Regions from separate parts of the Paenibacillus sp. JL3B1040 genome, predicted to be linked through region 3. Evidence: riboswitches for the same ligand, from Rfam matches in the RefSeq annotation. Region 3 holds a riboswitch; each other region holds the start of a gene.
What was found. A riboswitch is a leader RNA that binds a small molecule or an ion and turns the genes downstream of it on or off. The one in region 3 is predicted to bind thiamine pyrophosphate.
Positions count from the first base shown of each region.

Region 1: another riboswitch for thiamine pyrophosphate. It lies ahead of ACZF99_RS20625 (ECF transporter S component); the one in region 3 lies ahead of ACZF99_RS03130 (ABC transporter substrate-binding protein).
Region 2: another riboswitch for thiamine pyrophosphate. It lies ahead of tenA (thiaminase II); the one in region 3 lies ahead of ACZF99_RS03130 (ABC transporter substrate-binding protein).

Region 1 is NZ_CM169317.1:4,525,899-4,529,170, reverse strand. Features, by position in the region: gene ACZF99_RS20635 (DUF4097 family beta strand repeat-containing protein) at 1-758, shown strand, start outside; gene asd (archaetidylserine decarboxylase) at 800-1,597, opposite strand; TPP riboswitch at 1,785-1,896, shown strand; gene ACZF99_RS20625 (ECF transporter S component) at 2,008-2,613, shown strand; gene ACZF99_RS20620 (ABC transporter ATP-binding protein) at 2,613-3,272, shown strand, end outside.
Region 2 is NZ_CM169317.1:3,292,213-3,295,484, forward strand. Features, by position in the region: gene thiD (bifunctional hydroxymethylpyrimidine kinase/phosphomethylpyrimidine kinase) at 1-359, opposite strand, end outside; gene thiM (hydroxyethylthiazole kinase) at 356-1,204, opposite strand; gene tenA (thiaminase II) at 1,223-1,930, opposite strand; TPP riboswitch at 2,081-2,184, opposite strand; gene ACZF99_RS14860 (alpha-mannosidase) at 2,313-3,272, opposite strand, start outside.
Region 3 is NZ_CM169317.1:726,996-730,267, reverse strand. Features, by position in the region: gene ACZF99_RS03145 (sensor domain-containing diguanylate cyclase) at 1-226, opposite strand, end outside; gene ACZF99_RS03140 (cold-shock protein) at 435-656, opposite strand; gene ACZF99_RS03135 (cold-shock protein) at 827-1,027, opposite strand; TPP riboswitch at 1,344-1,455, shown strand; gene ACZF99_RS03130 (ABC transporter substrate-binding protein) at 1,654-2,676, shown strand; gene ACZF99_RS03125 (MTH1187 family thiamine-binding protein) at 2,737-3,030, shown strand; gene ACZF99_RS03120 (ABC transporter permease) at 3,027-3,272, shown strand, end outside.

The DNA of each region.
Region 1 (3,272 bases), 2.0 Mb from region 3:
AGCAATCGGTAGCGTTGGCGGCCGGCGAGTGGAAGGACGATCTGACGTTTACGGGACGCTCGCACGAACTTTCGGCAACCGGGGAAATCGGCACCGCCGGCAAGCTGCAGTTGGATAACGCCGTAGGCCGTCTCGAGCTGAAAGAAGGCGCGTCCGATCAGGTCGCGGTAAAGGCGACTATCCAGGCCGCAGACCTCCCGGCACGCAAGGCAAAACTGGATCAGTTGTTCGAACAGAGCGAGGTTTCCGTTATCGTTCACGGCAACGCGGTGCAGGTGCGCGTGCACGCCAAGGGCGAACCGGATCGGAATCTGTGGGATTGGGCCCAAAAGGAACTGCATTTTACCGAATTCCGCATCGACTATATCGTGGAGGTCCCTGCCGGGATCGAGGAGTTCGAAGTCACGAACAATGTCGGCGAAATCGCGGCGAGCGGGTTGACGGGAACGTATCGGCTCAAGGGGGACGTGGGTTCGATCCGGGTCGAGAATGCCCGATTGGCGGGTGAATCCTCGATCCGTACGGCAACCGGCAGCTTGAATTTGGACATTCTCGGGATGGACACGGGCAGCCGGCTGCAGGCGAAAACCGACGTAGGCAGCGTGACGGCGGAGCTGGATCCGTCGCTGGCCTGCAACCTGGAAACGTCAAGCGACCTCGGGCAAATCAACGGGGCGCCGGAAGGAAGCAGCAAGCGGGGCGGCGGGGGGCCGCTGGTCGAGCTGGGGACTTCCATCGGCAATATTACGGTACAATAGGGGAAGGGCCCGCGTAAGCCGGCGGAGCGGAACAAGCGAATTCAGCTTTTGTCCGCAGGGATGAAGCGGCCCAGCGCTTCGCCCATCCGTACCTTCCGTCCGGGTTCGAGTCCGGGCAAAGGGATGAAGGTGCCGCTTTGCGTCAGCAGGACGACGGTCGAGCCGAATTCGAAGTAAGCCAGGTCGTCCCCCTGCTCCCAGCTTTTGGCCGAAGGGTCGGTGTATTGGATACTGCTGACGTTCATCGCTCCCACCTTGACGAGGGCGATCTCCCCGTAAGCGTGGGAAATATAAGTAATCAGGCGTTCGTTCCGGCACAACACCTTCTTCATATGACGCATGCCGAAATCGTTGACCGGGTAGACCCGGCCTTTAATATGCTCGCTTTCCAGCTTCTTGCCGGCCACGGGCGCATGAATCCGGTGATAATCGGTAGGACTAAGATAAAGTACAAAGGCGTAACCGTGTTTGTACGTTTCCACACGCGGCGAGCGTGACAGCAGTTCTTCCAGAGCGTAGTCCTGTCCTTTGACGTTCAGGATCGTGCCGGATCGGACTTCGCCCATAAACGTGATCAGCGCATCCACCGGACTGATCATCGTTCCCGGCTCCGCGTGCAGCGGGCGCATGCCCGGCTTCAATTTTCGGGTAAAGAACTCGTTTAGCGTCCGGTATTCCCGAAGCTCCTTCTCCGCTTCATGCAGCGGAATCCCGTAGGATTTGGCGAAGAAAGGAATTATCGCCCGGCTCAAGCCCGAATGGGAGAACTTGCCCATCATCCGGGACAACCATTTCCGGGAGGAGAGTTCCGTCAACCATTTCATCCATTTCGCGGCCAAATCGCATCCTCCTAGTCTGTCCGTTAGTGCTGCGTTGGTTTGATGAATTCGTTGCCACTTCCGCTTATCTTGACACAGAATAGGGCTGAAATCAATACGGCAACTTGTAACCCCGGTTTACGAATTTGTATAAATTTAGACTTGATGCCGGGGCAAGGTTGGTGTATGTTAATAACAATTAACAATCGCATAGGGATACGGGGGCTTGAGCGAATCAGGCTGAGATAGCGGCATACGGCGCCGCGGACCGTTAATCTGATCTGGATAATGCCAGCGTAGAGAATCGATCGTCCGGGATATTTTGCGTTTTTTCGTGCGCCCTCGTGACCTGACCGCCGTCTGAGCTTATTCAGGCGGTTTTTTTGCGATGCGATGAAATTCAAATTTAGGGATTAAAAGGAGAGATGAAGATGTCGGAGGTTGTCCAAAAAAGAATCGGCCGCGGCTTGAAGCTGAGCGATCTGCTGGTGACGGTGCTGGTCTCGTTGGTGCTTGGCGTGGTGTATCACTTCTGGAGCTCAGTGTACAATTTGTTCTCCCCCCTGTTCTTCCAGGCGGATGAGCTGGTGTACGGGATGTGGTTTCTGGCCGCAACGCTTGTGTTCCTGCTGATCCGCAAGCCGGGGGTGGCGCTGATTGCCGAGGTGGCGGCAGCCCATGTGGAAATTCTGTTCGGCAGCGAATGGGGGGTTCAGCTCGTACTTTACAGCGTGCTGCAAGGTTTAGGGGCGGAATTGGTGTTCGCCGCGTTCCGGTACCGGAAATTTTCCGGCTCCGTTGCCGCTCTGGCCGGAATCGGGGCCGCTGCCGGCTCGGTGATTCCGGATTTCTTCTACGGGTACGTACAGGATTACGAGCCTTGGCTCTTGACCGCCAAATATGCGATGCGGGCCGTCAGTTCCGCGCTGATCTGCGGTTACTTCGCCTACGCCGTGGTGAAAGCCGTGGAAGCGACGGGGGTCACTACGCTGCTGCGTCCGGTGGATCCAAAAGACTACGCGGCGCTGAACGACTGATGCGAATAACAGATACGGCGGCAGAGGTACGGGAACTCCGGCTGAAGTTCCCCGGCGAAGCCGAATTCGTGTTCAAGGATTTGAATTTCTCCGTTCGGCGCGGGGAACACGTCCTGCTGCTGGGCCCCAGCGGTTGCGGCAAATCGACGCTGCTGCAGGTGCTGTCCGGCATCATCCCGGACCTGGTGGAAATTCCGATGCGCGCGTCCGCACAACGGCTCCCGTCATCGTGGAGGTTCTTGTTCCAGGATCCCGACACGCAATTCTGCATGCCTTACGTTGACGAGGAGCTGGCCTTTGCCCTGGAGAACTTGAGCGTACCGCAGCCGGAGATGTCCGCGCGAATGGAGGACGCCTTGGTTAAAGTGGGGCTCGACCTGCCTTCGCTCCACGTACCGATCGATTCGCTGTCCCAGGGGATGAAGCAGCGCTTGGCGCTCGCTTCGGTGCTGCTCGGCGATCCGGAGGTGCTGCTGCTTGACGAGCCTTCGGCTCTGTTGGACCCGCAGGGCCGCGAGCAAATCTGGCAAGCGATCGCCAAGGTAGCCGAGGACCGCACCTTGATCATTGTCGAGCACCGGATCGAGGAACTCACGGCGCTTGGCCTGGTTGACCGCGTCGTGCTATTCGGACCGGACGGACGGGTGCTGGGCGAAGGC
Region 2 (3,272 bases), 2.6 Mb from region 3:
GGCTGGAGCAGAGAAGCGCCGCCCTTGGCGATCATCACCGGGTCGACCACCACTTGGGTCCAGCCGAAGGCGCGAATCCGGGCAGCAACCGCCTCGATGATATCCGCGCTGAACAGCATCCCCGTCTTCATCGCGTCTACGCCGAGGTCGGAGCCGACCGCCTCGATTTGCGCTGCCGTCGCTTCCGGCGGCAGCGGGAAGACATCGGTCACGCCCAGCGTGTTCTGGACCGTCACGGCGGTGATCGCCGACATCCCGTAAACGTCCAGCTCCTGGAACGTTTTGAGATCGGCCTGGATACCGGCTCCGCCGCCGCTGTCCGATCCAGCGACCGTTAGCGCCCGGGCGATCCGGCTCATCCGACCCACCATCCGCCGGCGGTGGCCGCCTGTATTTCGCGTACCGCCGCGTGACCCTTGAGCGAATGCGGATGCAGCTTCGCCAACTCGTCGAGGAACGCGATCTGGAAACTGCCCGGGCCGGCGGCCGCCGTCCGCTCGGCGGCGCGGGACGCGGCGGCGCCGTAGAAGGCCAGTCCGGCGGTGCCGGCCAGCAGCAGGTCGCGCTCCACCGCGGCGAAAGCCCCGAGCACCGACGTGAGCAGGCAGCCCGTGCCGGTCACCTGGGTCAGCAGCGCGTCCCCGCCGCTGACGATCCGGCACCGCCGCCCGTCGGTGATGACGTCTTCACGGCCGGTGATCGCCACGACCGTGTTCAGCGCCCGCGCGGCCCGCACCGCCAGCTCGGCCGCCTCGGCGGCGGCGGTGTCTCCGGCATCGACGCCCTTGATCTCGCGGGATTCCCCGACGAGATGAGCGATCTCCGCCGCATTGCCGCGCAAGAGCGACACCTTCACCTCGCGCAGAATGCGCTGGGCCGACTCGGTGCGAAAAGCGGTCGCGCCCGCGCCGACCGGGTCAAGCAGCACCGGTACGCCATGGGCGTTCGCCGACCGACCGGCCAGGATCATCGCCTCGACTTGCGGCGTCGACAGCGTGCCGATGTTCAGGACGAGCGCGCCGGCGATTCGGGCCATCTCGGCCACCTCCTCCGGCGCGTAGGCCATGACCGGCGACGCGCCAAGCGCGTACAGGCCGTTCGCCGTAAAATTCGTGACGACGACATTAGTCATGTTATGGACGAGCGGTTTCGAGTTCTGCACTTTTTCCAGCGCATCGGACAGATCTTTTTCCAATAAGCTCATGATCATTCAACCTCTCTTTCAATCCTTCACTTGATCGGAGTCAAGCAGCTTCATCGGCGCCGCAACCGGCCAGTCTTCCAGCCGATAAGCCATGTCCCAGAAGAGATACTCCAATTGGCAGCTTTGCAGAAAATGCTCGGCCATCCTTTGGCGCTCCGCCTCCTTGGCCTCTGCGGCCCAGCAATCCAACGATTGAACGAGCTGCTCCGTCACGCCGCCCGAACGTTGGCCGTAAAATTGAATCCACTCGTAGAACGGATGGTCCGACGTCGGTCGCACTTCCTCCAGCAGCTTTTGGCCAATCTCCAGATACGTCCATGGACAGGGCAACAGCACGGCGTAGATCTCGCCCAAACTCCCTTCGTGAGCCACCGTCAGCATATGGCGGATGTAATGATGTGCCGAAGGCGCGAGCGGAAAGCCCTGCAGATCCTCGAAGTTCACCCCGGCGGCCCGGCAAAAATTGTGATGAGGATGAATCTCACTGTTCAGGATGAAGGCGATCTGTTCGTTGAACATTGCGATTTCCTCGCGGGATCGGCATTTGGAAATGGCGATGCCGTAAATCCGCATGTAGGCGTTTAAATATTCGTAATCCTGCTTGACGTAATGAATAAGCTGCTCTTTCTTCAATTGGCCGCTCGCTATGCCTCGGACGAACGGATGATCACAAAGGGCTTGAAAAATTCCATCCGCCTGTCGGCGCAGCTCTTGCGAAAACCCCATCTGTCTCTACCTCCCATATATTTGGCTTGGAAATCCCCTGAGAGAGCATCGACAACGACCGGTCGAAGAGCGCAAAAAAGCCGCTCCGTAGAGGGAGCGGCTGGATGAAGCCCTAGGCAAACCGACGATCGGCAGCCAAGCGCAATTCATATGGGGCCGGCTCCACTTTCCTACGCTAGTATGAACTAGATCAGGTTCAAAGGGTCCAAGATGTTCTCTTGTCTCAGCCGATTACGGCGCCCCTAGTGGATTTCCTATGCAATTCATCTTTTACTTTACCGATCCCTGTCTGGATTGTCAATCCCGTCCAGCGAAAGATCGTTCGCTCTCTCGCTTCTCTCATTTCTCCCCTTATCTTTGATCGATACCACGAAACGGGGAGTTAGTTCAATTGCAAGCGAATCGTTTTGATTTCATAAGGCGCTACGGCCAGCTCGAGCTCCGCGGCCGAAGAGGGGTCTCCAATCGGCCGTTCCATCAGATCGGTCTCTTGCCAGGAGGCCACGGGAACTTCAAAATGCAAGCGAACAAGGCCCCGTCCGCCTTTATATTCATGGAAACGGACGATCAGCTCGTCGCCGTCTTCCGCTTTTTTCACCGCATCAATGACCACGTCCGCGGTGCCGCTCGTTTGGAGCAGCGAGAACGACGGCGTGTGAGCCTGGCCCGGCGTGGCGTAAACCGGCTGATTCAGCAGCGCTGCGGCCTGTACGGTGCCGCCTTCGGACCAATGCCCTTCATGCGGATACAAGGCATACGTAAACTCATGTTCGCCGCGATCGGCTTGCGGATCCGGGTAAGTCGCCGATTTCAGCAAGGACAGGCGAATCACATGATCCTTAATGTCATGGCCGTATTTGCAATCGTTCAGCAGGCTGACCCCATACCCGTGCTCCGACAAATCGGCCCATTGATGACCTACCGTTTCAAACCGGGCGAAGTCCCAAGACGTGTTCCAATGCGTTGGCCGCTTGACATTGCCGAACTGGATATCGTAGGTGGCTTCCGTGGCCCGAACATTGACCGGAAAAGCGACTTTCAGCAGTTGCTGGCGCTCCTGCCAATCGACCCGGGTCCGGAAATCGATCCGCCGATCGTCGGCGTACAGGATCATCTGTTGGCGTATCGTCGAACTCATGTAGGTCCAGGTAAAGGTAACGAGGGCTCGCAGCGCGCCAGTCACCACCTCACATTCCTGAAGCTGCTCGACTTCGCGTTGTTTTTCTTGGTAGAAAACATCGATGTCCCAAGCCTCAAACATCTTCGGCTTATCTTCGAACACCTGCAGCACGTTGCCCCGTTCGCCCGAGGCAAGCACCTCGCGCCCGGCGGCGCGGTCATA
Region 3 (3,272 bases):
GGTATTGGCTGTATATGATAAAGGCCGTGAGCATATCCCCGAAAATCAGCCAACCGATGGCGGCCGACACAAAGGGTTCGGCAGAGGGAAGCGCTGTCATACCGAACGGCAGCACCGCGAGCGACACCGCGATAATCAGGGTGCCGAGAAGGATGGCCAGCTTCCTTTGTTTGCTGCTGGAAGGAATGTCGAATACATGAGAAGCAACCTTATAATTTCCGTGCATCGGCGCGCGGGTTCCCCCTTCTGGATGTTAAATCATTGCAGTACCTCAAACATATTAGATTTTAAATATAGATGCAATCCTTTTGTGGATATTTCATTTTTGCATCCCCTTTCGGAACCCCCTTCACCAAAATGAAAATAGCCGCATTCGCTTGATGCGAATACGGCTGTGGTTGCTGGCAGCCCACCGATTCCGGCGGCAGCCTCGTCTATGCCTTCTTGGCCGACAATTTTTGATCGGAGCTCGGATTGCTCAGTTGGGGAAGCATGCGCATTCCCATGACCATCTCGGACGAGCAAAGCGGACAAACAGGGCTGTAATCAAACGTGAAATTATCCCGCATCCATCCTTTGCAATCGTCGCTCGTGCAGGTCCATACCGGCGTATTTTCCTCAGGAATTTCTTCTAACGTTTTTTTACGGTAGTTCATAATTCCCCTCCTTCAAGGTGAGCGTTCCAACCGGGTGCATAGATATAGTTTGTTGCGGTGCTATATGTGCCATCAGAAGCAGGCTTCTGAAAGTTAACCTCATGAATGATCTTTGGCGAAGAAAAACTGCCCTTAACGCGAGAGCGCATTAAGAGCAGTTTCTGGCTGGCTTACAGTTTAACAACGTTTTCGGCTTGCGGGCCGCGGTTGCCTTGAACCACGTTGAATTGTACGCGTTGGCCCTCGTCGAGGGTCTTGAAGCCTTCGCCGGTGATCGCGCTGAAATGAACGAACACGTCATTTCCGCCTTCCACTTCGATGAAGCCAAAACCTTTCTCAGCGTTAAACCATTTTACTGTTCCGGTTTCCATGGGAATACCTCCTGTTTCAAGATTAACATGATTCATTTTTTTAACAGAAGTCGCTCAAAAAGGCTGACCTTTATTGAACATGCACCACTTGTATAAAAAAAATTCACACATTGAAAAAAGTTCCAGTTTCAAAAAAAGTGACACTCTTTTCAATGCGTGAATGTGCGTGAATGAATATCCTCTTTCAAAAACAAGAGATGAACTCATTATATCCTTTTGCCAGATAAAAAGCAAATCCCCTGTTTTTGCAAGCCGGTCCGGAAAGACTGGACAAAAGCGGTTGACGAAAACTATAATGACAGATGTAATCTGCAGTCATACTGTTCAGGGGTGCTGGAATCGGCCGGCTGAGAGTGTATCCCTTAAGATACTGACCCTTTAACCTGATCTGGATAATGCCAGCGTAGGGAGCTATACCATGGACATGAACCTGTATTATATTCATATCCATTGCCTATCGCGTCCCGGATCCGGGACGTTTTTTTGTATCCGGACGTTTGGAATGCGCTTAAGGACGCGTATCCAGGGTTATACCTAGAACAAACTGCGGAAATTTAAACCCACGAAGGAGAGAATATGTCGTGAAAGTTCAACTACGTGCCGTACTGGCCGTGTTTCTCGGTTGCATGCTGCTCGTGCTGTCCGCCTGCGGCGGAGCAAACGGAAACAACGCCGGCAAAGCGGCGACCGGGAACAATGGCGGGCAAAATACCGAAGCCGCTGCGCCAAACCCGTCGTCCGGCGCAGAGCTGCAGAACGTCAAAGTCGTGCTCGACTGGAGCCCCAACACGAACCATACCGGGCTTTACGTCGCCCAGGATCAAGGATATTTCGCCGAAGAAGGGCTGAACGTGGAGATCCTCCTGCCCGGTTCCGGCGGCGCCGAAGCGATGGTGGCCTCCGGGGAGGTGCCGTTTGGCGTGAGCGTGCAGGAGAATGTCACGCAAAGCCGGATCCAGGGCGTACCGCTCGTATCCATCGCCGCTATCATTCAGCACAATACGTCCGGCTTTGCAGCGCCTGTGGCCAAGAACATCAAATCGCCCAAGGATTTCGAGGGTAAGGCATACGGCGGCTGGGGTTCTCCGGTGGAAAAAGCGGTGATCCAATCCATCATGGACCTGCAAGGCGCCGATGTCGGCAAGGTGAAGTTCCTCAATATCGGGGATGCCGATTATTTTACGGCCGTGAAGCGGGATATCGATTTCGCCTGGATCTTCTATGCATGGACCGGCATCGAAGCCGAACTGCGGGGCGAGCCGCTGGATATGCTCTACGTCAAGGACTTCTCCGAGCAGCTCGATTACTATACCCCGGTGCTTGTCACCAACGAGAAGACGACTCAGGAAGACCCCGAGCTGGTAAAGGCATTTATGCGGGCCGTGTCCAAAGGCTATCAATATGCGATCTCCTCCCCCGAAGAAGCGGCGCAAATCCTGCTCAAAGCCGTGCCGGAGCTCGACAAGGATCTGGTGGTCGCCAGCCAAAAATGGTTGAGCCCGAAATACAAGGACGACGCTCCGCGCTGGGGCGAACAGAAACGGGAAGTATGGCAGAACTACTCCGATTGGATGCATGAGCGCGGCCTGCTGGAGAAGCCACTGGACGTCGATGCCGCCTTCACCAACGAGTTTTTACCAAGTGAGTAGCCGCCAATAACGCCATGTGCCATGTATGTCAAATTCAAATTCGAAAGGATGAACCAACGGATGCCAAACGCACTGTTAAGTATTCAAATCATTCCGAAAACGCCGAACGGAGAAGACGTGATTCCCTATGTGGACCGGGCCATTGAGGTGATTCAGGCTTCCGGCGTCAAATATCAGGTGAATCCCCTGGAGACGACTCTGGAAGGGGATCTTGACGAACTGCTGGCGATCGTGAAGAAGATGAACGAGGCCGTCATCGAATTCGGTAGCACGGGTATCATTTCGCAAATCAAAATCTCGTACAATCCCAAAGGCGTCAGCATGGATAAGCTGATTGAAAAATATCGGCCATGAAGCTCCGCAGCCTTTGGCACAGCATGTGGCCGCCCCTCGTGGCGGTCCTCTTATTTTTGCTGATCTGGCAGGGCGCTACCGCCTGGTTCCACATCGAAAAATGGATCCTGCCCAGCCCGGTGGACATCGGGCGCGAAGCGGCCGCCGGTGCGGCCGGCCTCGGGGAGCACACGCTGGCGACGCTGCGGCTGATGCTGATCGGCTTCGCCATCGGAACGCTCGTGGGTCTGCTCGTGGCGTTT